3 linked regions of the Blastochloris tepida genome follow. The protein of the gene in region 2 interacts with the protein of the main gene of each other region in a pairwise test. Links are inferred from orthologs where the notes say so. Each region holds a gene or a part of one and is shown on either strand. Other genes may lie near its edges.

Region 1 (11,039 bases), 510 kb from region 2 along the record:
CAGCGTCGGCGCCACGCCGGCGGGGAACAGGAAGTCGCGCCGCGCTACGCCGCGCGTCACCTGCACATAGACCACGCCGTCGCGCACCCGGTTGCGGCGTACCACCTCGCGCATCACCACGCCGAGCGCGGCCCGGCTCATCGGCATCGCCATGCGCAATTCGCCGAGCGAGCGCAGAAGACGGTCGATGTGGCGGGTCTCGTCCACCAGATGGCCGTTGAGGATCTCGCAGACCTCATAGACGCCGTCGGCGAACTGGAACCCGCGATCCTCGATATGAACGCCGGCCTCCGCGTGCGGCACATAGAGGCCGTTGACATAGGCAATCCGCGACATGACTTGGGGCTGTCCTTTCGACTCGCTGATCGACCGCGCTCCAAGCACTGTGGCATGGCGCACGGGCGCGCTCCAGACCGGCCGGAGCACGGCAGCCGTGTCCGGACGGACGTATCGTCAGCCGATGCCGAGCGTCTTCAGTTTGCGGTGGAGCGCCGAGCGCTCCATGCCGACGAACTCGGCGGTGCGCGAGATGTTTCCGGAGAAGCGGCTGATCTGGGCGGCGAGATATTCGCGCTCGAACAGTTCGCGCGCCTCGCGCAACGACAGGCGCATGATCTGGTCGCCGCCGGAGCCGTTGGGCATGTTCGGCATCAGCGCGCCGACGTCCTGCGGCAGCATGCCGGCATTGACCGTCGCTTCCGGATCGCCGCCGGCCAGGATCAGCAGCCGCTCGACATTGTTGCGCAACTGGCGGACGTTGCCCGGCCAGTCGTGGGCCTGCAGCACCGCCATCGCATCCTCGCCGACGGTGCGCTTCGGCAGGCCGGTGGTCGCCGAGATCTGTTCCTGGAAATAGTCGATCAGCTCGGGGATGTCCTCGCGGCGCTCGGCCAGCGAGGGCACGCGGATCGGCACCACCGACAGGCGGTGGAACAGATCCTCGCGGAAGCGGCCGGCGGCGATCTCGGCCTCCAGATTGCGGCTGGTGGAGGAGATGATCCGCACATCGACATGCACGCGCGTGGTGCCGCCCACCCGCACGAAGTTCTGATCGACCAGCACGCGCAGGATGCGGTTCTGGGTCTCGCGCGGCATGTCGGCGATCTCGTCGATGAACAGCGTGCCGCCGTGCGCCTCCTCCAGCGCGCCGACGCTGCGGCCGCGCTGGTCGCCGCCCTCGACGCCGAACAGCTCGGTCTCCATCCGCTCGGGCGTGATGGTGACGGCGTTGGTGACGACGAACGGTCCGCCCGCCCGGCTCGACTGGTTGTGGATCATGCGCGCCGCCAGCTCCTTGCCGCAGCCGGAGGGGCCGACCAGGAGCACGCGGCTGTTGGTGGGCGCCACGCGCTCGATGGCGGTGCGCAGCTGGTTCATCACCGGGGAGGCGCCGACCAGCCGCTGGGCGATCGGCGCCATGCTCTTGAGCTCCTTGACCTCGCGCTTCAGGCGCATGGTCTCGATGGCGCGCTCGACGATCAGCACCAGCCGGTCGGCCTTGAACGGCTTCTCGATGAAGTCGTAGGCGCCCTTGCGGATCGCCGTCACCGCGGTCTCGATGTTGCCGTGGCCGGAGATCATCACCACCTGCACGTCGGGGTGGTTGGTCTTGATGAGATCGAGAAGCTGCAGGCCGTCGAGCCGGCTGCCCTCCAGCCAGATGTCGAGCAGCACGAGGTGGGGCCGGCGCTGCTCGATCGAGGCGAGCGCGGTGTCGGCGTCGCCGGCGACGCGGGCATTGTAGCCCTCGTCCTCCAGGATGCCTGCGACCAGCTCGCGAATGTCGGCTTCATCGTCGACGATCAGGATATCGGAAGCCATGGGGTCACCTCTGCCGGGCGTCGTGCGTGGGCGACGGCTGGGCCGGCGCCGGCGGATCGATGCGGAATCTCAGGCGCACCCAGGCACCGCGGCCGCCGCTGGCGACCGCCGGGGCGTCGGCCAGCTCGATGCCGCCGCCATGGTCCTCCAGGATCTTGCCGACGATGGCGAGGCCGAGGCCGGTGCCCTTCTCGCGGGTGGTGACATAGGGTTCGAGCAGGCGCTGCCGGTTCTCGGACGGCAGGCCGATGCCGTTGTCGACGATGTCGACCAGCACGTCGCCGCCGTCCCGGGTCAGCGTCACCGCGATCCTGGGCGGATCGGCGGGATCGGGCGGCGCGGCGGCGATCGCCTCGGTGGCGTTCTTGACGATGTTGGTCACCGCCTGGGACAGCTGGCGGCGGTCGAAGCGCGCCATCACCGGCCCGTCGGGCAGGTGCGTCTCGAAGGCGATGTCGGGATTGCCCATCTGCATCAGGAACACCGCCTGACGCACCATGTCGACGGCGTCGTGCTCGCCCAGCGTCGGCTTCGGCATGCGGGCGAACGAGGCGAACTCGTCGACCATGCGGCCAATGTCGCCGACCTGACGGATGATGGTGTCGGTGCACTGCTCGAACACGTCGCGGTCGGTGGTGATCACCTTGCCGTACTTGCGCTTGAGGCGTTCGGCCGAAAGCTGGATCGGGGTCAGCGGGTTCTTGATCTCGTGGGCGATGCGGCGCGCCACGTCCGCCCAGGCCGAGGTGCGCTGTGCGGTGACGAGATCGGTGATGTCGTCGAGGGTGACGATGAAGCCGCGGTTGGGGTCGGCCGACTGCTCGCCGGTGATGCGCACCAGGAGCGTGCGCTCGCGGCCCTTGCGGGCGAGCGTCACCTGCCCCTGCACCAGCCGGCTGAAGCCGGCGCGCACGTCGCGCAAGAGCGGCCCGAGCTCGGGCACGACCTCGGCGAGCGGCTTGCCGACCGCCTCGTCGGCATCGAGATTGAGCAGGCTCTCGGCCGAGCGGTTGATGATGGTGATGCAGCCCTCGGCATCGAGGCCGAACACGCCGGCCGAGACGCCGGCCAGCACCGCCTCGGTGAAGCGGCGGCGCTGGTCGATCAGGTCGCGGGCGCTGATCAGGTCGTCACGCTGGTTGCGCAGCTCCTGCGTCATCTTGTTGAAGGTCTCGCCGAGGCTGGCGAGGTCGCCCTCGGAGCGGCGCACCGGCACCTGGACGTAGAGATTGCCGGCGCCGACCAGATTGGCGGCGCTGATCAGCCGGCGGATCGGCGCCACCAGCGTGTTGGCGAACGACAGGCCGAGCCACACCGCCGACAGCAGCACGATCAGCGCGATCACCACATACATCAGCGCGAACGCCACCTGCACGCCGAACCGCCGCTCCTCCAGCAGGCGGAACTCGTCGATACTGGCCTGGGTCTTCTGCAGGAAGTCGATGACCCGCGAATCGATCGGCCGGGCCACGAACAGATAGGTGTCGTCATAGCCGCGCAGCGGCTCCACCGCGGCGACGATGTCGTTGTTGCCGATGATCTGGATCAGCGGCTGCTCCTCGGTCGCCTCCTTGAGCGGCAGGTTCGGCGGAATGAGGATCTCGCGGCCGATCTGGATGTTGGCCCGCTCGACCACCGACAGGTCGCCCTTGATCAGCATGGCCACCGGCAGGCCGCGCACCGTCGCCTGCCCGGTGAGGATCTGGCGGAAGCGCTCGCGGTCGGCGGCGAACACCGGCTGCAGGCGGGTCATGTCCTGGGCCATCGCCAGCACCTCGCTGCGGATGCCGCCGGCATGCTCGCGCACATAGGCCTGGCCGACCCAGATCGAGGTCTCGACGATCACCCGCGTGCGCTCGGAGAACCAGCGGTCGAGGCCGCGGTCGAGGGTGATGGAGGCCACCACCGCCACCAGGACGGCCGGCAGCGCCGCGACGATGCTGAACAGCGAGACGATGCGGATCTGCAGGCGCGCCGCCGCCCGGCCGCGCCGGCGGGCCATCCACAGCGAGATGGCCTCGCGGGCGATCACCGCCAGCAGCGCCGCCACGGTGGCGGCGTTGGTGGCGAGCAGCGTCACCACGATCTCGTGGGTGGGGGCGATCGGCGTCAGCCCGGCCAGCACCAGGAAGGTCGCCAGCGCCGACAACAGCGCCGCCGCCACCGTCAGCGGCCCGAGAATGCGCCCCAGCCGGTGGCGCCTCAGGCCGGAATAGCCGAGCGGCTCGGTCCCGCCGGCTGCCGGCACGATCTGCGTCTGTTGCACCGCCACCTCACGCTCCGCTGCCGGCCTGCCCCGCTGCCACGGCGCCGGCCGCGTGCGGCCCCACGGCGGGCGAAGGAAGCTGCTTTCCGACAACACTGGTGCAAAAATGTGACAGAGCGCGGCCGGTTGCCGCGAATTGCGGTGTCGTTTCGCGGGAAGGCCCCGTCGTCCCGGGCAAGGACCGAAGGCCCGCGACCCGGGGGGACGACAGGGTCCAGGCTGTCGTCCCGGGCAAGGGCCGCAGGCCCGCGACCCGGGACCGTTTGCAGGACGGGGCTCTTTTCCGGAATACGATCCCGGGTCTTGGAACGGCGAACTGTGCTTTGATGGGTGCACCGGCTCGGGGTGGCCACCCCGAGCCGGTGCGGGCGGCACGCCGTATCCCGGGTGAGCCTTCGAGGCCGTCGCGAGCAGAAGCGGCCGTCCGTCCCAAGCCAACCCGAACAGTTGCACGGGGCTTTTGACCCCGCTTCCAAGCCTGGGATGCTTGTCATGCTGCCACACCCGACGCCGTTTGCCACCCACCTTGTGGGCATCGATGTCTCCAAGGACTGGCTCGACATCGCCTTCGACGACACCAAGGTCGAGCGCGTCGATAACACCCCCGCGGCTCTCCAGCGCTTGGCCAGGCGCCTGGTGAAGGCCGGGCTCACCACCGCCGGCCTGGAGCCGACCGGCGGCTATGAACGCCTGGCGGTCGCGGTGCTGCGCGAGGCCGGCCTCACCGTGCTGCAGGTCGACAGCTGGCGCTGCCGCCAGTTCGCCAAGGCCTGCGGCCAGCGCGCCAAGAGCGATCCGCTCGACGCCCGCATCATCCGCGCCTTCATGCTGCATCACCCCTGCCGGCCGTTCCCGGAGCCCTCGCAAGCGCAGAGCGACCTGACCGCCTGGGTGCGCGAAATCACCCGCGCCGAGGCCGACATCCGCCGCCTCGAGAACCGCAAGGCCCACCCCACCCTGGCGGCCATCACCGCCCGGCTCGATGCCGAAATCGCCGCCCTGCGCGAGACCGTCGCCGCGGCCGAACAGGCCATCGAGGCGTTGATCGCCGCCGATCCGGCGATGGACGCCAAGGCCAAGATCATCACCTCGGTGCCGGGGATCGCCAACAAGACGGCCCGCGTCCTGCTCGCAGAAGCTCCCGAACTCGGCCGGTTCACCCCCCGCCAAGCCGGTGCCATCGGCGGCTGCGCACCCTATCGCAACGACAGCGGCAAAGCGCGGCGGCCGGCCCATATCGAGGCCGGACGCCGCGCGCTCAAGCGCGCCTGCTATCTCGCCGCCTTCGCCGCCATCCACTGGAACCCGTGGGCCAAACAGCTCTACGCCGACCTCAAAGCCCGCGGAAAACCCGCCAAGGTCGCCCTCATCGCCATCGCTCGAAAGCTCCTGACCATCCTCAACGCCATGATTCGAGACAACAAACCCTGGCGAGACCCCAAAACCGCATGACAGTTGCTCGCGTTGCTCGCCCGGGATGACGCGGCACACCGGCAATGCCGCGACGCCCCTCGCCCACCCTAGCGGCTGGTGCGCACCACCTGCACGTCGAGATCGCGGATCTTCTTGCGCAGCGTATTGCGGTTCACGCCCAGAAGCTCGGCGGCCTTGATCTGGTTGCCGCGGGTCGCCGCCAGCGCCACCGACAGCAGCGGATACTCCACCTCGCGCAGGATGCGGTGATAGAGGCCGGGCGGCGGCAGGCGGTCGCCGAAGCCGGAGAAATAGGCGCTGAGGTGCCGCTCGACCGAGTTCGACAGCGAATCGTCGCTCTTGGGCTGGTCGACGCCGGGCTCGGCCTCCGGCTGCGACAGTTCGGCGTCGATGAGATTGGCGGTGATGGTGTCCTGCGGATAGAGCGCGGCGAGGCGGCGGATCAGATTCTCCAGCTCGCGGACATTGCCGGGCCAGCGGTAGCGCTTGAGCCGGTCGATCGCGCCCGAATCCATGGTCTTGGCCGGCAGGCCCTCGCGCTCGATGCGGGCGAAGAAGTGGCGCACGAGGTCGGGGATGTCCTCGCCGCGCTCGCGCAAGGGGGGCAGGCGCAGCGGCACCACATTGAGGCGGAAGAACAGGTCCTCGCGGAACAGGCCCTGCTGGATCAGGAGCCGCAGGTCCTTGTTGGTGGCGGCGATGATGCGCACGTCGGTCTTGATCGGGGTGCGGCCGCCGACCGTGGTGTATTCGCCCTGCTGCAGCACGCGCAGCAGGCGGGTCTGCGCCTCCATCGGCATGTCGCCGATCTCGTCGAGGAACAGGGTTCCGCCCTCGGCCTGCTCGAAGCGGCCGGACGAGCGGGCATTGGCGCCGGTGAACGCCCCCTTCTCGTGGCCGAACAGTTCGGACTCGATCAGGTCGCGCGGGATCGCCGCCATGTTGATGGCGACGAACGGGCCGGACGAGCGCTTGCCGTAATCGTGCAGCGCGCGCGCCACCAGTTCCTTGCCGGTGCCGGACTCGCCGGTGATCATCACCGTGAGGTCGGTCTGCATCAGCCGGGCGAGCACCCGGTAGATGTCCTGCATGGCGGCGGAGCGGCCGACCAGCGGAATATTGTCGGTCGGCTCGCCCAGATCCTCGGCGTTGCGGCCGCCCTTCGGCTCGGCCAAGGCGCGGCCGACGATGGCGATCAGCTCCTTCAGGTCGAAGGGCTTGGGGAGATATTCGTAGGCGCCGCGCTCGGAGGCGCGGATGGCGGTGAGGAAGGTGTTCTGCGCGCTCATCACCACCACCGGCAGTTCGGGGCGGACCTTCTTGATGCGCGGCAGCAGGTCGAAGGCGTTCTCGTCCGGCATCACCACGTCGGTGATGACGAGGTCGCCTTCGCCCTGGGCCACCCAGCGCCACAGCGTCGCGGCGTTGCCGCAGGAGCGCACCTCGTATCCGGCGCGCGACAGCGCCTGATTCAGCACTGTCCGAATCGCGGCGTCGTCGTCAGCGACAAGAATGCTGCCGGCGGGCATCGAAAACTCCCTCGAGCGTATCGCGCAGCGGTCGAAACCGGTTTGCGCACGAAACGCGACAAGACAAGGATCCAGGGCCTGATCCGATATGCTCGGACGCGGCTCTAGCGGCGGGCGGCGGCCGGACGGCCGCCAGTGTAGATCGGCATCAGGACGCGGAAGGTGGTGCGACGCGGCTGCGAGTCGCACTCGACGATCCCGCCATGGTCGCCGACGATCTTCGCCACCAATGCAAGTCCCAGGCCGGTTCCGGTCGGCTTGGTGGTGACGAACGGGTCGAACAGATGCGGCAGCAGGTCGGACGGCACGCCCGGACCGTTGTCGCGCACGCAGAACTCCAGCGGCAGGCCGATGCGCGTCTGGGTGCCGGGCACGGTGAGGCGCACGCCGGGCCGGAACGCGGTGGTGAGCTGGATCTCGCCGTCGGTGGCCTCGGGGCCGATCGCCTCGGCCGCGTTCTTCACCAGATTGAGGAACACCTGGATCAGCTGGTCGCGATTGCCCAGCACCGGCGGCAGCGAGGGGTCGTACTCCTCGACGAAGCGGATGTTGCGTCCGAATCCCGACACGGCGAGGCGTTTGACGTGCTCCAGCACGGCATGGATGTTGACCGGCTCGCGATCGACCGGCCGCTCGTCGGCGAACACCTCCATGCGGTCGACCAGCTTCACGATGCGGTCGGCCTCATCGCAGATCAGGCGGGTCAGCGCCCGGTCCTGATCCTCCACCGACTGTTCGAGCAACTGCGCCGCGCCGCGGATGCCCGACAGCGGATTCTTGATCTCGTGCGCCAGCATGGCGGCGAGCGCGGTGACCGAGCGGGCGGCGCCGCGATGGGTGAGCTGGCGGTCCATCTTGTCGGCGATGGTGCGCTCCTGCAGCATCACCACCACGCTGCCCGGATCCTCGGGCATCGGCGACACGTAGATGTCGACGACGCGCTCGCCGGTGCGCGGCGTGCCGAGATCGACGCGATATTCGGCGACCGGGGAGCGGCGCACGCGCACGTCCTCGACCAGCGACAGAAGCGGGCTGCCGAACGGCACGAGGTCGCTCAGGCGATGGCGGCGCAGCATCGGCTTGGAGACGTGGAAGAACGCCTCGGCCGCGACATTGGCATCGAGAATGTCGCCGTCGCCGCCGACCGTGATCACCGCGTGCGGCAGGGCGTTGAGCACGACCTCGGGGCCGGTGAAGCCCCCCGTGCGATCGGCCATCTTGCGTTTTTCGGCGGCACTCATGCGGCCTCCTTCCAGGCGAACGCGGCAAAGGCATCCGCCAGCAATGCGCGAACGCGGGCCGGCTCGGCGGCGGTCAGCACGCGCTGGCGCCAGTCGGCCGCCGCGTCCGGCGCGGCCCCGGCCGTCGCCGCGGCCACCGCGAGGCCCCAGCCCAGATGCTTGCGCGCCACCTTGAGCCCGACCTCGCGACCATGATGCGACAGCAGCGCCTCGTGCAGATCGAACAGCACGTCGCGCTGCTCGGCCAGCGGCGGATCGGCGGCCGGCGCGCCGCCGGCAAGCTCGCGGGCGATGCGGCCGGGCAGCCATGGCCGGCCCTGGGCCGCGCGGCCGACCATCACCCCATCGGCGCCGGAGGCAGCGAGGGCGGCGCGAGCATCCGCCGTCGAGGCGATGTCGCCATTGGCGATGACGGGAATCGTCACCGCCGCCTTCACGTGGCTGATCGCCGCCCAGTCGGCGCGGCCGGAATAGAACTGGCGGCGGGTGCGGCCATGCACGGTGACGGCGGCGGCGCCTGCGGCCTCCGCCCGCCGCGCCAGATCGGGCGCATTGATGCTCGTCTCGTCCCAGCCGAGCCGCATCTTGACGGTGACCGGCACCGCGACGCGGGCCGTCACCGCCGCGATCAGCCGCTCGGCATGGTCGAGATTGCGCATCAGCGCCGCCCCCGCCTCGCCGCCCGTCACCTTCTTGGCCGGACAGCCCATATTGAGGTCGATCAGGTCGGCGCCCGCGCCCTCGGCCAGCTCGGCCGCGGCGGCAAGCTGGCCCGCCTCGCGGCCGGCAAGCTGCACCGCGTGCAGGCCGCCCTCGACCCGCTCGGCCCGCAGCCGCGCCTCGACCTCGCCGCGCATCAGCCAGCCCGAGGCGATCATCTCCGACACCACGAGGCCGGCGCCATAGCGCAGCGCAAGCTGGCGCACCGGCGCGTCGGTGATGCCGGCCATCGGCGCCAGCAGCACGCCGTTGGCGAGTGACAAGGCCCGGATTTGGATGGGTGAAGTGCTCACGTATGAGGCCAATTCGACCATGAATTGCCCATGAACTGGGCGCCCTGCGGCGATGCCCAGAGTTTAGTCATAACCGACCGGCAATCAAGCCCCGTTTGATGCCTGTTTCATCGGCGCTGACGACCCGCCCAAAATGCGATACACGGCGCCGTGATGTCGCACGCTCGCTCCGATCGGCCCAAGACGGCCGCCCTGATCGTCGCTGCCGGCCGCGGAGTGCGGGCGGGCGGCGATGTCCCCAAGCAATACCGGCCGGTGCTGGGCCGCTGCGCCCTGGCGCGCAGCCTCGCGCTGTTCGCCGGGCATCCCGAGGTCGATGTCGTCCAGCCGGTGATCGGCGAGGCCGACGGCCCGCTCTATGCGCAGCTGGCGGACCCCGCACCCGCGGTGCTGGCGCCGGTGACCGGCGGCGCCACCCGCCAGGCCTCGGTGCGCGCCGGCCTCGCCGCCCTCGCCGCCCACGCGCCGGACGTCGTGCTCATTCACGATGCAGCCCGCCCGTTCGCCTCGGACGCGCTGGTGTCGCGGGCGATCGCCGCCGGCCGGCTGGGGCCGGCCGTGCCCGGCGTGCCGGTGACCGACACCATCAAGGCGGTGGATGGCGCCGAGAAGATCGAATCCACCGTCGACCGCACCCGACTGCGGGCGGTGCAGACGCCGCAGGCCTTCCCGTTCGCGCTGATCCAGGATCTCCACGCCCGCGCCGCCGCGGCCGGCCGCGACGACTTCACCGACGATGCGGCACTCGCCGAGTGGGCCGGCCTGCCGGCCACGGTGTTCGCAGGCGAGCCAGGGAATATCAAATTGACGACGCCCGAAGACTTCACCTCGTCCGAAGCGCGCCTGCTGGCCGCCCTCGCCGACGTGCGCACCGGCTCCGGCTTCGACGTCCACGCCTTCGGCGACGGCGACCACGTGATTCTCGGCGGCCACGTCATCCCGCACAACCGCGGCCTCGCCGGCCATTCCGACGCCGACGTGGTGCTGCACGCGCTGACCGACGCCGTGCTCGGCGCCATCGGCTCGGGCGACATCGGCTTCCACTTCCCGCCCTCCGACCCGAAATGGAAGGGCGCGTCCTCCGACCAGTTCCTCGCCCACGCCATCTCGCTGGTGAAGGAACGGGGCGGCCTTGTCGCCCATCTCGACGCCACAGTGATCTGCGAGGCGCCCAAGATCGGCCCGCACCGCGAGGCGATGCGCGCGGCGATCGCCCGCATCACCGGCCTGCCGGTCGAGCGGGTGTCGGTGAAGGCCACCACCACCGAGCAGCTCGGCTTCGCCGGCCGGCGCGAGGGCATCGCCGCGCTGGCCAGCGCCACGGTCCGCCTGCCCTGGGGGAGTCCATGATCGACGACGACCTGCTGCGCGCCGCCTCGGACCTGCTCGACACCTGCCGCGCCCGCGGCCTGACGGTGGCAACAGCCGAATCGTGTACCGGCGGGCTGGTGGCGGCGGTGCTGACCAGCATCGCCGGCTCGTCGGACGTGGTCGACCGCGGCTTCGTCACCTACTCCAACGACGCGAAGTCGGAGATGCTCGGCGTCCCGCCGACGATGATCGAGAAATGCGGCGCAGTGAGCCCGGACGTCGCCGCAGCGATGGCCAACGGCGCGCTAGAGCACTCCAACGCCGATCTAGCGGTGGCGATCACCGGCATCGCCGGGCCGGGCGGCGGCTCGGCGGAGAAGCCGGTCGGCCTCGTCCAGTTCGCGGCGGCCGCGCGCGACGGCAC
Region 2 (5,163 bases):
GAGCCGCACACCGTCGGGATCTCCTTCAGCTCGCGCGGCGGCAGGTCGTAGAGGTCCTTGTCCATCGCCGGGCCGGGATCGATCTTGTTCTTGATGCCGTCCATGCCGGCCATCACCATCGCCGCGAAAGCGAGGTAGGGGTTCGCGCCCGGATCGGGGAAGCGGACCTCGACGCGCTTGGCCTTCGGGTTGTTGGTGTAGGGGATGCGGCAGGAGGCCGAGCGGTTGCGCGACGAATAGGCGAGCAGCACCGGCGCCTCATAGCCCGGGACCAGACGCTTGTAGGAGTTGGTCAGCGGGTTGGTGAAGGCGTTGACGGCCTTGGCGTGCTTGATGATGCCGCCGATGTACCACAGGCACTCGTCGGAGAGGTCGGCGTACTTGTTGCCGGCGAACACCGGCTTGCCGGCCTTCCAGATCGACTGGTGGCAGTGCATGCCCGAGCCGTTGTCGCCGAACACCGGCTTCGGCATGAATGTGGCGGTCTTGCCGTAGACGTGCGCGACCTGATGGATGCAGTACTTGTAGATCTGCAGCTGGTCGGCCATCAGCGTCAGCGTGTCGAACTTCATGCCGAGTTCGTGCTGGGCGGACGCCACCTCGTGGTGGTGCTTCTCGACGCTGACGCCCATCTTGGCCATGGCGCCGAGCATCTCGGAGCGCATGTCCTGGGCCGAGTCGACCGGCGGCACCGGGAAGTAGCCGCCCTTGGTGCGGACGCGGTGGCCGAGGTTGCCGCCCTCATAGTCGGTGTCGGCATTGATCGGCAGCTCGGTGGAGTCCAGCACGAAGCCCGTATTGTACGGGTCGGAGGCGAACTTCACGTCGTCGAACACGAAGAACTCGGCCTCGGGGCCGAAATAGATGGTGTCGCCGACGCCGGAGGCCTTCACGAAGGCTTCGGCCTTCTTGGCGATGCCGCGCGGGTCGCGATTGTAGGGCTCGCCGGTGGTCGGCTCGAGCACGTCGCAGACGATGTTGAGCGTGGTCTCGGCGAAGAACGGGTCGATGGTGGCCGTCGCCGGGTCCGGCATCAGGCACATGTCGGACTCGTTGATCGCCTTCCAGCCGGCGATCGAGGAGCCGTCGAACATCACGCCTTCGGAGAAGACCTCTTCGTTGATCTGGGAGATGTCGAAGGTAACATGCTGCCACTTGCCGCGGGGATCGGTGAAGCGGAAATCGACGTACTTCACGTCATTGTCGCTGATGGTCTTGAGCACATCTTGTGCCGTCTTCATGTCTGTTCCTCTGATTTCGACGGGTCGTGGTGGCAGGATTGAGAGATTGCGCAAAAAGGTATCGCGCAAATAGGCAATGAGCTGTCGCATTAGATAGCGTCCAGCCCGGACTCCCCGGTCCGGATACGGATGGCTTCCTCGACGTCGGAGACGAAGATCTTGCCGTCACCGATGCGGCCGGTCTGCGCCGCCCGCCGGATCGCGTCGATCGCCTTCTCGACCATGTCGTCGGAAAGGACCACTTCGATCTTCACTTTCGGCAGAAAGTCCACAACGTATTCCGCGCCCCGATAGAGTTCGGTATGCCCTTTCTGGCGTCCAAATCCCTTGGCTTCGGTGACAGTGATGCCTTGGAGACCGACCTCCTGCAATGCCTCCTTCACCTCATCGAGCTTGAACGGCTTGATGATGGCTTCGATTTTTTTCATCGCTCGCGTCTCCCTGGCCGGCCGGCCCCGCTCCGGTCAGGCCGACAGCGCGTTAGCAGATCCCATGCCAACGGGGCTGGTTAAGATAGTGCTTGCGGAACAATGATTTGCGCGGACGGTCGAAATGTCTTGCCCAATTGTTCCCAGTTGCTTGCCCAACCAACAGGCGGGGCGCCCAAAAAATAGGCCTCGCGTCCGGCCGCGGTCAATCAGGGGAACTGATTTGCGCCTTTTGTTTGTGCACAATGCCATTCTGACGGGCGGCTGGGCAAAGCGGTATCCGGAGCCGGTGTCATGCTGATCGATCTTCTCACCACCGCCGAGATGGCCGAGGCCGACCGGTGCACCATCGCCGCCGGCACGCCCGGCATCGCCTTGATGGATCAGGCGGGCCTCGCCGTCGCCGACACCGCCTCGCGCCGCTTTCCGCTGGCGACGCCGGCACTTGTGGTGTGTGGCCCCGGCAATAATGGCGGCGACGGCTTCGTCGCCGCCCGCATCCTCGCCCAGCGCGGCTACCCGGTGCGACTGATCCTTCTCGGCGGGCGCGAGCGCCTGAAGGGCGACGCCGCCGAGGCGGCCGCGCGCTTCCGCGGCGACATCGAGCCGCCGGAGGCGTTCGACAGCGTGCGTGCCGGCTTCATCATCGACGCGCTGTTCGGCGCCGGACTCGACCGCCCGGTCGAGGGCGCGGCCGCCGATCTCATCGCCCGCATCAACCGCTCCGGCGTGCCGGTGGTGGCGGTCGACCTGCCCTCGGGCATCAATGGCGACACCGGGGCGGTGATGGGCGCAGCGGTGCGCGCGGTCGAGACGGTGACGTTCTGCCGGCGGAAGCCCGGCCACCTGCTGCTGCCCGGCCGCATGCATTGCGGCCGCATCCGCGTTGCCGACATCGGCATCGCCGACGACACCGTGGCCTCGGTCGGCCCCCGCGCCTATGCCAACGACCCCGATCTGTGGGGCGGGCATTTCCCGGTGCCGACGCTGCTCGACCACAAATATGTCCGTGGCCACGCCGTCATGGTGTCGGGGCCGCGCGGGCGCACCGGCGCCATCCGCATGGCGGCGCGGGCGGCGCTCAGGGCTGGCGCCGGGCTGGTGACGGTGGCAAGCCCCCTCGACGCGCTGGACGAGAACGCCATGGGCCTCACCGCGGTGATGGTGCGCCCGCTCGCCGAGGCCGCAGCGCTGTCGGACCTGCTGGCGGATTCCCGCTTCCGGGCCGTCGGCCTGGGGCCGGCGCTCGGCACCGGGCCGGAGGCGCTCGCGCTGGTCGATGCCGCGCTGGCCTCGGGCCGCCCGGCCGTGCTGGATGCCGACGCGCTGACGATCTTCGCCGGCCGCGCCGGCGATCTCGCTCACCGCATCCAGGCCCAGCCGGAGCGGCCGGTGGTGCTGACGCCGCACGAGGGCGAGTTCGCCAGGCTGCTCGCGGGCGAGGAGGTCGGTCAGGGGTCGAAGCTGGAGCGCGCCCGCCGCGCCGCGGCCCGGCTCGGCGCCGTCGTGGTGCTGAAGGGCGGCGACAGCGTGATCGCCGCGCCGGACGGCCGCGCCGCCATCACCAACAACGCGCCGCCCTGGCTCGCCACCGCCGGTTCCGGCGACGTGCTGGCCGGCATCGCCACCGCGCTGGTGTGCCAGGGCATGCCGGCGTTCGAGGCGGCGGCCGCGGCGACCTGGCTGCACGGCGAAAGCGGCCGCGAGGCCGGCCCCGGCCTGATCGCCGAGGATCTGCCCGAGGTGCTGCCGCGCGTGACTCGCGCGCTCTACGAGCGGCTCGACGTCGACCTCGCGACGGGATGGCGGCCTTCGGCCGGGCGTTGAGGCCGCAGACCCAGCGCGACCATTTCGCGTCCTACCGGGGCTCACGCTGCGAGAGCTCATGTCGACGGTTTGTGATAAATTATATCCTATTCAGCCACCGGTGCGCCGATAGCCTATGTTCGTTTGATCTATGCATGCGAACGCATTGGGAGTTGCGCGCGCGCACGCAAGGGAATGTAAATTTATGTATGTAACAGTGCGAGAAGGCAGGATTAGAATCCAGGGAGTACGAGTGTGTTCTTTAGAATTCAACTTTCTCAGAAGTTAATCGAATCCATGACGCTGGCTGCTCTTGAGGCATACGTGCTTGGAGATTCAGTGAATGCGGGATCAAGAAAGCGAAATAAGTCCGTTGAAACGTTTGGGTACATCTGGGGAGTAAAAAGATGCATTGGAGATGGTGAAATAGTTATTTATCTAGATAGGTCGAGCACTAGCATATCTGCAGAAAAAAATAATAGGTATGTTACACCAAACAAAAGTGCGGCTAAAATAAAAAATACCTTAATTAATTTATGGTCCCCACATCTGTCATTTCTTGGCAGTTTTCACACTCATCCTTACCGAGATCTAAGGGAGGTGAAGGACTGTCGTGGCTGGGAATTCTCAGAAGCCGATCTTGACGCGTTTGATTGTGACGATTTCCTTTGGGGTGAGTCTGGAGATAATCCTGTTGATCTCGTTATGACAGTCTGTAAATTGCAAAGAATTCGGGAAAAATTCAATGCCGAGACAATTGACGATAATATTTGTTGCTTTGATGCGTGTGAGTTTCGTTTTTGGATTAATGTGAACGTTGGATATACGGATGGCCGAGGAATTCGCTATCAAACTTATAACAACAAAAAAGGAAAGGTTATGCTAGATATTGATAATTATTTCTATAATTCGAAATTTGTAGAAAAAATATATGATAATATCCTATAGTTAGGAGAATAATATTTATAAATCATAGAGATTGAATAATTATAATTAGGTTTTTATAAATTTTGGTATATAGTTATTATTTTGGATTTCGATGCGGTAATTGCAACCTAGAATAACATTAATAACCCTAGACGGTTTTTTCGAGCAAGGTTGGTGGCTTATTGTTCATGCTCTATGTGACCTCGAACCACGCCGCCTTCGCCGATCCCGTTCCGTCCGCCGGCTGCTCAACGGCGCGGCAGGGCAGCAGCCATTTGCCGGGATTGTCGGCAATGAAGGCGATGCGGCTGGTCTTCGCCTCGGGCACCAGCAGCGTGTCGTGCCACCACGGCTTCCAGCCGTCGTCGAGGCTGTCGAGCAGCCGGACATGATGGCCGTGGATGTGGACGGCGTGCGGCAGCGGCGTCTTGTTGACCAGCGCCAGCACCACGGTGCGCCCGCGCGCCACGCGGAACAGCGGCGGACCGGCCGGCCCGTCGCCGCCGCGGAAGGTCCAAAGCGAGGCCGCCGCCGGCTGCGGGTTGCCGGCATCCAGCGCCAGATCGAGCCGGTGGGCGCCCTTCAGCTCGATATGGCGGGGCAGGGGATTGTCGGGAAGCTGGCTGACCGTGCCCAGCGGCTCGGGGCGCCGGGGCGGCCCGGACTCGAGGCGGAAGGTGGCGAGCACGCTGTCCGTGCCATAGCCGTGGAGCCGGATGGCCGGCGGCTCCGCCGCCGGGTCGGCGGCAGCCGGCATATCG
Region 3 (9,880 bases), 960 kb from region 2 along the record:
GTGGCCGAAGGCGTCGCCGACCGCTCCTACGGCATCCAGGTCGCCAAGCTCGCCGGCCTGCCCGCCTCGGTGGTGGCGCGTGCCAAGACCGTGCTGGCCGAGCTGGAGAAAGGCGACCGCGGCGCCCCCATCCACCGCCTCGCCGACGACCTGCCGCTGTTCGCCGCCGTGCGGCCCAAGGCCGCCGAAGCGCCCGCGCCGGCCCCCGACCCGGTGGCCGAGCTTTTGGCCGGGCTCGACCCCGACGACCTGACGCCGAAGGCGGCGCTGGAGGCGCTTTACCGTCTCAAGGCGGCGGCCCGCAGCCCGTCGTGACGCCCCCGGTATCTCCGGATGACAGCGCCGCTGCGGTCCGCTATCCCCGTGCCATGCCGCGAAGCCCAGCCCGCAGCCGTGTCCAGCGTCCGCGCCCGTTCGAGGCGATCTTCGACGAGGCGGCGTTCGCCGCCGATCTCGACGCCATCGCCACCCGCCTCCGGGACGACCCCGCCGGGCTCAAGATGGCGGTGGTGCAGCGCGCCAAGCAGCTCTTGGCCGACGGCCGCCGTCAGGCCGAGATCTGGCTGACCGAGGACGGCGAGGGCCGCGCCTGCGCCGCCCGCCTCAGCGACCTGGAAGACGGCCTGATTCGCGCTCTCTACGAGCATGTCGGCTCGGCCCTCTACGGCTCGGACGAGCACTCCACCTCCGAGCACATGGCGGTGGTGGCGACCGGCGGCTATGGCCGCGGCCTGCTGGCGCCGGGCTCGGACATCGACCTGCTGTTCCTCCTGCCCTACAAGCAGACCGCCTGGGGCGAGAGCGTCGCCGAGTCGATCCTCTACACGCTGTGGGACATCGGCCAGAAGGTCGGCCACGCCACCCGCTCGATCGACGAATGCATCCGCCAGGCCAAGGCCGACATCACCATCCGCACCGCCGTGCTGGAGGCCCGCTTCGTCTGCGGCGACCGCGCGCTCTACGACGATCTGGTCGCCCGCTTCGACCGCGAGGTGGTGTCCGGCACCGCGTCGGACTATGTCGCCGCCAAGCTCGCCGAGCGCGACGAGCGCCACCGCCGGGTCGGCGCCTCGCGCTATCTGGTCGAGCCCAACGTCAAGGACGGCAAGGGCGGCCTGCGCGACCTGCACACGCTGTTCTGGATCGCCAAATACGTCTACCGCGTGCGCGAGCCGGCGGGCCTGCTGCAGCAGGGCGTGTTCTCCAAGGCCGAATACGCCACCTTCCGCCGCGCCGAGGACTTCCTGTGGTCGGTACGCTGCCATTTGCACTTCCTCACCGGGCGGGCGGAGGAGCGGCTGTCCTTCGACGTCCAGCGCGAGATGGCGCTGCGGCTCGGCTACACCGAGCATCCCGGCCAGCGCGACGTCGAGCGCTTCATGAAGCACTACTTCCTGATCGCCAAGGACGTCGGCGATCTCACCCGCATCGTCTGCTCGCAGCTCGAGGAGAACGAGGCGAAGTCGCTGCCGGTGCTCAACCGCTTCGTCCAGCGGCTGATCCCCCGCCGCCGCCGCAGCCTCGGCGAGACCGGCGACTTCATCGTCGACCACAACCGCATCAGCATCGTCGATGACGAGGTGTTCGAGCGCGACCCGGTCAATCTGATCCGGCTGTTCTGGCTCGCCGACCGCCACGACCTCGCCTTTCATCCCGATCCGATGCGGCTGATCACCCGCCAGCTTCGGCTGGTCGACGACGCGCTGCGCGCGAACGAGGAGGCCAATCGCCTCTTCCGCGACATCCTGGTGTCGAAGAACGATCCCGAGACCGTGCTGCGGCGGATGGACGAGGTGGGGCTGCTCGGCAAATTCGTGCCGGAGTTCGGCCGCATCGTCGCGCTGATGCAGTTCTCGATGTACCACCACTACACGGTGGACGAGCATCTGATCCGCTGCATCGGCGTGCTGTCGACCATCGAGCGCGGCACCGATCCCTCGCTTGGCCTCGCTAACGAGCTGTTCGCCGGCATCCAGAACCGCGAGCTGCTCTATATCGCGCTGTTCCTGCACGACATCGCCAAGGGCCGCGCCGAGGACCACTCGATCCTGGGGGCGCGGGTGGCGCGGCGCTTCTGCCCGCGGCTCGGCCTCACCCCGGCCGAGACCGACACCGTGGCCTGGCTGGTCGAGCATCATTTGACGATGTCCACCATCGCCCAGTCGCGCGATCTGTCCGACCGCAAGACCGTCGAGACCTTCGCCGGGGTGGTGCAGAGCCTGGAGCGGCTGAAGATGCTCACCGTGCTCACCACCGCCGACATCCATGCGGTGGGGCCGGGGGTGTGGAATTCCTGGAAGGCGCAGCTTCTGCGCACGCTCTATTACGAGACCGAGCCGGTGCTGACCGGCGGCTTCTCCGAGGTCAACCGCAGCGAGCGCGTCGCCGCCGCCCAGGATCTGTTCCGCGCGGCGCTGCCGGAGTGGACCTCGACCGAGATCGAGGCCTACATCGCCCGCCACTATCCGCACTATTGGCTCAAGGTCGATCTCGCCCGCAAGCTGTCGCACGCCCTCTTCGTGCGAGAGTCGGAGGCTGCCGGCCGGCTGCCGGCCACCAAGTTCGACCTCGCCGGCCGGCCCGGCGTGGTCGAGGTGACCGTGCTGGCCGTGGACCATCCGCGGCTGTTGTCGGTGATCGCCGGCGCCTGCGCCGCGGCCGGCGCCAACATCGTCGATGCCCAGATCTACACCACCACCGACGGGCTGGCGCTCGACACCATCGCCATCTCGCGCGAATTCCCGGACGAAACCGACGAGACCCGCCGCGTCGGCCGGGTGTGCGACGCCATCGAGAAGGCGCTGACCGGCGACGTGCCGCTGACCGCGGCGATGGTGCGCCGCGCCGCGCCCAAGACGCGCCAGAAGGCGTTCGACGTGCCGCCCGAGGTGACGCTCAACAATCAGTGGTCCAACCGCTTCACGGTGATCGAGGTCACCGGGCTCGACCGGCCGGGCCTGCTGCACGATCTCACCGCCACTTTGTCGCGGCTCAACCTCAATATCGGCTCGGCCCACATCGTCACCTTCGGCGAGAAGGTGGTGGACGTGTTCTACGTCACCGACCTCACCGGCGCGCCGATCACCAGCGCCCAGCGTCAGGCGGCGATCAAGCGGGCGCTGATCTCGGTGCTGGCGCCGCCGGCCGGCGACGAAGGGTCCGCGCGCACCCGCACGATGTGACGCGATCTGCGCTCACCCGGCGCCTTCTTCCCTCTCCCACCCGGGGCGCGCTTGCGCGTGCTCGGGCGCAGGCACTTGCGGGAGAGGGCGCCGAGCGATCGATGGATCGCGAGGCGGGTGAGGGTAAATCTTCCTGCGTTCACCGGTACATACCCCTCACCCGGCTCGACCTCGCATTGCTCGGTCTCGCCACCCTCTCCCGCAAGGGGAGAGGGAAGGAACGCAGCGCCCGGCCGGCGGATGCTCTAAGTTCTTGTCTTATCGCATTTTCTTTCGCAAAGCCGGTATCCACTTTTGCGGAAAATGCTCTATCGCCGGCCCTCCAGCGCCGACAGCAATTCGGGCGTCGGATAGCCGTCGGCGGGCAGGCCGAGCTGCATCTGCGCGGCGCGCACCGCCGCGCGCGTGCCCTGGCCGAAGCGGCCGTCCGGCGCGTCGCGGGTGAAGCCGGCGCTGCGCAGCAGGCCCTGCAAATGGCGCATCTGCTCGGTGGTGAGCGGGGTCACGGTGGCGCGGCCGCGCGACATGGCCGGCGCGCCGTCGAGGCGCGCGGCGAAGTAGGCGGCGGTGGTGGAATAGACCATCGCCTTGTTCCAGCCGAGATAGGCCTTGAAGTTGGGATAGGCGAGGAAGGCCGGGCCGTTCCGGCCCATCGGCAGCAGCAGCGCGGCCGGCGGGCCGCCCGCCGCCAGCGCGCCGCCGGCGGGGGTGCGCACGCCCATGCGCGACCACGCCGCGCGCGGCAGCATGTTCTCGAGGTCGGCCTGCGACCAGTCCATGTCGGCCGGCACCGACACCTCCTCCAGCCACGGCTCGCCGCGCCGCCAGCCCAGCCCGCGCAGGAAGTTGGCGCCGGTGGCGAAGGCGTCGGGCACCGAGCGCATGACATTGATGCGGCCGTCGCCGTCGCCGTCGCCGTCGGCGGCGTAGCGGTAGAGGTCGGTCGGCGTGAACATCAGGTGGCCGAGCTCGCCCGCCCAGTCGCCGAGCATCTCGGACGGCTTGAGGTCGCCGCGCGCGACGATGCGCAAGAGGTCGATCAGCTCGGGGCGGAAATAGTCGGCGCGGCGGCAGTCATAGGCCAGCGTCGCCACCGCGGTGGGAGCGTGGTACTTGCCCATGTCCGAGCCGAAATCGGTCTCGAGCCCCCAGAACGCCACCAGCACCTCGCCCGGCACGCCATAGGTCGCCTCGATGCGCGACAGCACGCCCGAATACTGCGCCAGATATTTTTTGCCGCGCACCATGCGGTCGTTCGACACCATGCGGCCGGCGAAGGTGAGGAGCGTCTGCTGGAACACGCCCTGGCCCTGGTCGCGGCGGATGATGGCGGGGTCGTAGGCGACGCCGGCGAGCCCGGCCTCGATGGCCGAATTGGGCACGCCCTCGGCCCGCGCCTGGGCCTTCACCCCTTCCAGCCAGCTTTCGAAACTGCCGGAGGTGCGGCACGGCACGCCTGCGGCCGCGGCCGGCGCCGGGGCAAGGCTCCAGGTCAAGCCCGAAGCGAGGAAGGCTGCCACCGTGGCCGCCGCCGCGGCCCGCGCCGCCCGGCGCCCGATGCCGTCCGCGGGATGTCTTGCCGCCGAATGTCCTGCGGCCGAATTTCCTGCCGTCAAGTTCCTGCCCGCCAGTGCCCGCCCGGCCATGCCGTCCTCCGTCGCCCGTGAATCACTTCGGCGCATCATACGGGATCCGGCTGCAGGAGCATTTTCCGCGCGTGCGGGAACCCGTCTCGGGACCAATCCTCGGGGTCAATAATACAATCACGACAAGGTTATTTATATAAAACCTGAAACTGGACGTATATTATGCCGATCAGGGAGGACATCATGGTTCAGGCCGCACACCAGCACGCCACGCACGCGCAGTTCGAGCCCGCCCGCACCCCGGGCCGGGGCCGCGTCTACGACTCGATCACCGACACCATCGGCGACACGCCGCTGGTGCGGCTCAACCGCCTGCCGCAGATCAAGGGCGTGAAGGCCACCGTCCTGGCCAAGCTCGAATTCTTCAACCCGATCTCCTCGGTCAAGGACCGCATCGGCGTGGCGATGATCGACGCGCTGGAGGCGCAGGGCATCCTCACGCCCGACACCGTGCTGGTGGAGCCGACGTCGGGCAACACCGGCATCGCGCTGGCGTTCGTCGCCGCCGCCCGCGGCTATCGCCTGATCCTGGTGATGCCGGAATCGATGTCGATCGAGCGCCGCAAGATGCTGGCGCTGCTCGGCGCCGAGCTGGTGCTCACCGAGGCCGCCAAGGGCATGAAGGGCGCCGTCGCCCGCGCCGAGGAGCTGGTGAAGGAGCTGCCGCGCGCCATCATTCCGCAGCAGTTCAAGAACCCGGCGAACCCGGACATCCACCGCCGCACCACCGCCGAGGAGATCTGGAACGATACGCAGGGCAAGGTCGATGTGGTGATCGCCGGCGTCGGCACCGGCGGCACCATCACCGGCGTCGGCCAGGTGCTGAAGGCGCGAAAGCCCGGCGTCCGCGTCATCGCCGTCGAGCCGGAGGATTCGCCGGTGCTGTCCGGCGGCCAGCCGGGCCCGCACAAGATCCAGGGCATCGGCGCCGGCTTCGTGCCCGACGTGCTCGACCGCGGCGTCATCGACGAGGTGGTCACCGTCGGCAACCAGACGGCGTTCGACACCGCCCGGGCGCTGGCGCGCTACGAGGGCATTCCGGTCGGCATCTCGTCGGGCGCGGCGGTGGCCGCGGCGCTCGAGGTCGGCGCGCGGCCCGAGTTCGCCGGCAAGACCATCGTCGTGATCATCCCCTCCTTCGCCGAGCGCTATCTGTCGACGGCGCTGTTCGATGGGCTCTGAAGCATTTTCCGCAAAAGTGGGCACCGGTTTTGCGAAAGAAAATGCGACAGGCGAAGAGACCGGAACGCCCGGCTGTTCCGGGCGGGCGGTGACGGTCTGATCCCATTCGCGCCGCCGGTCGCTGAACGCCGGCCGGCGGCCGAAATTCCCCTTCTGCGGGGAGTCCCCTCGGGGTTACAGTGACGGCGATTCGAGGCGTGGCCTCGACAGGCGGGATTCTCGCGCTCGGCGGCGGGAGCGGGCGTCTTGCCGGCAGTCGGTCTTGCGGACATGCGCGGAACGGATGGCGATCCGGGCCGCGCGGTTCTGCGGGATCGCTGGCGTCGCATGAATTCCCCGAGGTGATGCGGATGGCGGAACGAGGTCGGACCGCGCATGGGTGCCGTCGCCTGCTGTCGGGAGCGGCGGCCGTCGCGGCCGTTTCTCTGTCGGCCGGGGCGCCGGGGATCGCGCGTGCCGACACGTTGCGCGAGCAGGCCTCCACTTTGGTGGCCCAGCTCGGCCCGCATCAGATGCTGGCCGCTGCCCTCACCTGCGGCGCGTCGCTGTTCGCCATCCTGTTGGCGCTGCAGTATGTGCGCCTGCGCCGGCGCACCCGCAAGGAGCGCGCCGCCACCCGCGCCCAGCTCGCCACGCTGCGCGCCGAGACCGACCGCGTCCGCACGCTGCTGCAGCTCGACCGTCAGGTCATCGCCGTGTGGGGCGGCGGCGAGGATCCCGAGATTTCCGGCGACATCGAGATCGTCGGCGCCGCCCAGCCGCTGCGCGTGCTGGCGTTCGGCGCGTGGCTCGCGGCCGAGCAGGCGGGCGCGCTGGAGACCGCGGTCGAGCGGCTGCGCGAGCGCGGCGAGGCCTTCTCCATGATCCTCGCCACCCATGCCGGCCGCCACATCGAGGCCGACGGCCGCGCCATCGGCGGCTGCGCCGTGCTGCGCCTGCGCGAGGCCACCGGCGCGCGCGGCGAGGCGGCGGATCTGGCCGAGCGGCTGCGCCGTGCCGAGCGCGACGCCACCATTCTGCGCAGTCTGGTCGAGAGCCTGCAGGTGCCGATGTGGGTGCGCGACGCCGCCGGCCGCCTGACCTGGGCCAACGCCGCCTATGCCGCCGCCGTCGATGCCGGCACGGCGGAGGCGGCGGTCGGGCGCGGCATCGAGCTGCTCGACCGCGCCGACCGGCAGGCCGCGGCCCAGGCCTGCGCCAAGCAGGGCCGGTTCGAGAAGCGCCTCGCCGCCATCGTCGCCGGCGAGCGGCGCCAGCTCGACGTGGTCGAGATCGTCAACCGCAGCGGCGTGTGCGCCGGCATCGCCCTCGATGCCACCGAGGCCGAGCAGGTGCGCACCGGCCTGCAGCAGACCATCACCGCCCACCGCCGCATTCTCGACAGCCTCGCCACCGGCGTCGCCATCTTCGATTCGTCGAAGCGGCTGGTGTTCTACAATCCCGCCTATCAGCGCCTGTTCGGCCTCGACCGCGCCTTCCTCGACGAGCACCCGGCCGATGCCGACGTGCTCGACCGCCTGCGCTCCGAGCGCAAGCTGCCCGAGCAGGCCGACTTCCGCAAATGGCGCGACAACTTCCTCACCGCCTACCAGTCGCTGGAGCCGCAGGAGCAGGGCTGGCATCTGCCGGGCGGGCGCATGCTGCGCGTCGTCATCAATCCCAATCCCGATGGCGGCCTGACCTATCTGTTCGACGACATCACCGAGCGCATCGATCTGCAGAGCCGCATCAACCAGCTCTCCGGCCTGCATCGCGAGACGCTCGACAATCTCGCCGAGGCGGTGGCGGTGTTCGGCTCGGACGGCCGGCTCAAGCTGCACAACCCGTCCTTCACCCGGCTGTGGCGGCTGTCGCCGGATTCGCTGGCGGCGCATCCGCACATCGAGGTCATCGCCGCGTGGTGTCAGGCGATGTGCAACGAGGATGTCTGGCCGGTGCTGCGCGCCACGGTCACCGCCATCGGCGGCCGCCACGAGCCGGTGGCGCGCCGCATCGAGCGCGCCGACGGCAGCGTGCTCGACGCCACCGCCGCCAAGCTGCCGGACGGCTCGACCCTGGTGACGTTCCGCGACGTGACCGACTCTGTGTCGGTCGAACGCGTGCTGACCGAGAAGAACGAGGCGCTGGAGCAGGCCGACGCGCTGAAGACGCGCTTCATCCACCACGTCTCCTACGAGCTGCGCACGCCGCTCACCAACATCATCGGCTTCGCCCAGTTGCTCGGCGATCCGGCGATCGGGCCGCTCAACGCCAAGCAGCACGATTATGTCGGCCACATCACCGGCTCGAGCGCGGCGCTGCTCGCCATCATCGATGACATTCTCGATCTCGCCACCATCGATGCCGGGGCGATGAATTTCGAGCCGTCCGAGATCGACATCCGCGAGACCATGCGGGCGGCGAGCGATGGCGTGCAGGACCGCATCGCCGAGAAGGGCCTCAAGCTGGTGCTCGACGTGCCCCCCGGTGCCGGCACCATGCAGGCGGACGGCAAGCGCCTGCGGCAGGTGCTCTACAATCTCCTGTCCAACGCCGTGGGCTTCTCGCCGCCCGGCGGCACCGTCACGCTGTCGGTGCGCGTCGAGGCCGATGCCGTCGAGTTCCGCGTCGCCGACAAGGGGCCGGGCATTCCCGACGAGCTGAAGGACAAGGTGTTCGAGCGGTTCGAGTCGTTCGCCAATGGCGACAGCCAGCATCGCGGCGCCGGGCTCGGCCTGTCGATCGTGCGCTCGCTGGTGGCGCTGCACGGCGGCGAGGTCCGCATCGAAAGCGCGCCGGGGCGCGGCACCGCGGTGGCGGTGCGCTTCCCGGTCAAGCCCGTGACCGCCCCGGAATAGGTGGCAAATGACCGACGTGCCCGCCGGGTCCGCCTGGGATGTGGAATTGCCCGACGAGCGCGCGACGCTCCGGCTGGCGCGCGATCTGGCGGCGGCGCTGCGGCCCGGCGATCTCGTCACGCTGGCCGGCGATCTCGGCGCCGGCAAGTCGACGCTGGCGCGCGCGGTGATCCGCACGCTCGCCGGCGACGAGACGCTGGAGGTGCCGAGCCCGACCTACACGCTGATGCAGATCTACGATCACCTGCCGGTGCCGGTGGTGCATGCCGATCTCTACCGCGTGCGCAGCGCCGACGAGCTGGAGGAGATCGGCTTCGAGGAGGCGGCGGAAGGCGCCGCCGTGCTGGTCGAATGGCCGGAGCGCGCGGCCTCCGTGCTCGCCGCCGACCGGCTGGAGATCGTGATGGCGCTGGCGCCGAGCCGCGGCCCCGATGCGCGCCATGCCCGCCTCGTCGGCCACGGGGCGTTCGCGGCCCGGCTGAAGCGCATGCGCGAGATCCGGGTCTTTCTTCATGGTGCGGGCTGGGGCGATGCGGTGCGCCGGCCGCTTGCCGGCGACGCATCGAGCCGGCGCTACGAGCGGCTGAGCGAGCCCGGCCGCCACGCCGTGCTGATGGATGCGCCCGCCCGGCCGGACGGGCCGCCGGTGCGGGGCGGCCTGCCCTACAGCCGCGTCGCCCATCTCGCCGAGACCGTGACGCCGTTCGTCGCCATGGCGCGCGCTCTGCGCGAGCGCGGCCTGTCGGCGCCCGACATCCTGGCCGCCGACCTAACGAAGGGCCTGCTCATCGTCGAGGATCTGGGCGACGGGCGGGTGGTGGAGGGCGCGCCGCCGCAGCCGATCGTCGCGCGCTATCGCGCCGCCATCGAGCTGCTCGCGGCGCTGCACGCCACGCCGCTGCCGCCGCGCGTGCCGGTGGCCGTGCGCCTCGACCACGTCCTGCCGCGCTACGATTTCGACGCCTTCCTGATCGAGGTCGAGCTGCTGATCGACTGGTACCTGCCGTTTCGCGCCGTCGCGCTGGAGCCGGGG

Evidence for each region.
Region 1: the proteins of BLTE_RS11515 (region 2) and BLTE_RS09250 interact in binary tests that used the Escherichia coli proteins (3 or more experiments, as listed by UniProt). The link is inferred for Blastochloris tepida from one-to-one orthologs.
Region 3: the proteins of BLTE_RS11515 (region 2) and BLTE_RS15780 interact in binary tests that used the Escherichia coli proteins (3 or more experiments, as listed by UniProt). The link is inferred for Blastochloris tepida from one-to-one orthologs.

Annotation. Positions count from the first base shown.
Region 1 is NZ_AP018907.1:2,004,381-2,015,419, forward strand. What follows is about bases 6,212-9,191. They hold BLTE_RS09250 (two-component system sensor histidine kinase NtrB), read right to left. Parts: upstream 8,268-9,191; coding sequence 7,155-8,267; downstream 6,212-7,154. Other genes in these bases: ntrC (nitrogen regulation protein NR(I)), read right to left, coding at 6,212-7,050; dusB (tRNA dihydrouridine synthase DusB), read right to left, coding at 8,288-9,191. Also shown: BLTE_RS09225 (D-amino-acid transaminase), read right to left, coding at 1-336; nitrogen assimilation response regulator NtrX, read right to left, coding at 454-1,821; BLTE_RS09235 (sensor histidine kinase NtrY-like), read right to left, coding at 1,826-4,093; BLTE_RS09240 (IS110 family RNA-guided transposase), read left to right, coding at 4,571-5,539; more of ntrC, read right to left, coding at 5,608-6,211; more of dusB, read right to left, coding at 9,192-9,274; BLTE_RS09260 (bifunctional 2-C-methyl-D-erythritol 4-phosphate cytidylyltransferase/2-C-methyl-D-erythritol 2,4-cyclodiphosphate synthase), read left to right, coding at 9,458-10,654.
Region 2 is NZ_AP018907.1:2,519,229-2,524,391, reverse strand. The notes cover bases 1-2,978. They hold BLTE_RS11515 (P-II family nitrogen regulator), read right to left. Parts: upstream 1,670-2,978; coding sequence 1,331-1,669; downstream 1-1,330. Other genes in these bases: BLTE_RS11510 (NAD(P)H-hydrate dehydratase), read left to right, coding at 1,970-2,978; glnA (type I glutamate--ammonia ligase), read right to left, coding at 1-1,241. In the rest of the region: more of BLTE_RS11510, read left to right, coding at 2,979-3,496; BLTE_RS11505 (hypothetical protein), read left to right, coding at 3,773-4,423; BLTE_RS11500 (multicopper oxidase family protein), read right to left, coding at 4,596-5,163. UniProt on the Escherichia coli protein: P-II indirectly controls the transcription of the glutamine synthetase gene (glnA). P-II prevents NR-II-catalyzed conversion of NR-I to NR-I-phosphate, the transcriptional activator of GlnA. When P-II is uridylylated to P-II-UMP, these events are reversed.
Region 3 is NZ_AP018907.1:3,481,729-3,491,608, forward strand. The notes cover bases 1-3,382. They hold BLTE_RS15780 ([protein-PII] uridylyltransferase), read left to right. Parts: upstream 1-368; coding sequence 369-3,182; downstream 3,183-3,382. Other genes in these bases: mutS (DNA mismatch repair protein MutS), read left to right, coding at 1-315. Outside these bases: BLTE_RS15785 (lytic murein transglycosylase), read right to left, coding at 3,491-4,702; cysK (cysteine synthase A), read left to right, coding at 5,012-6,010; BLTE_RS15795 (sensor histidine kinase), read left to right, coding at 6,475-8,847; tRNA (adenosine(37)-N6)-threonylcarbamoyltransferase complex ATPase subunit type 1 TsaE, read left to right, coding at 8,855-9,880.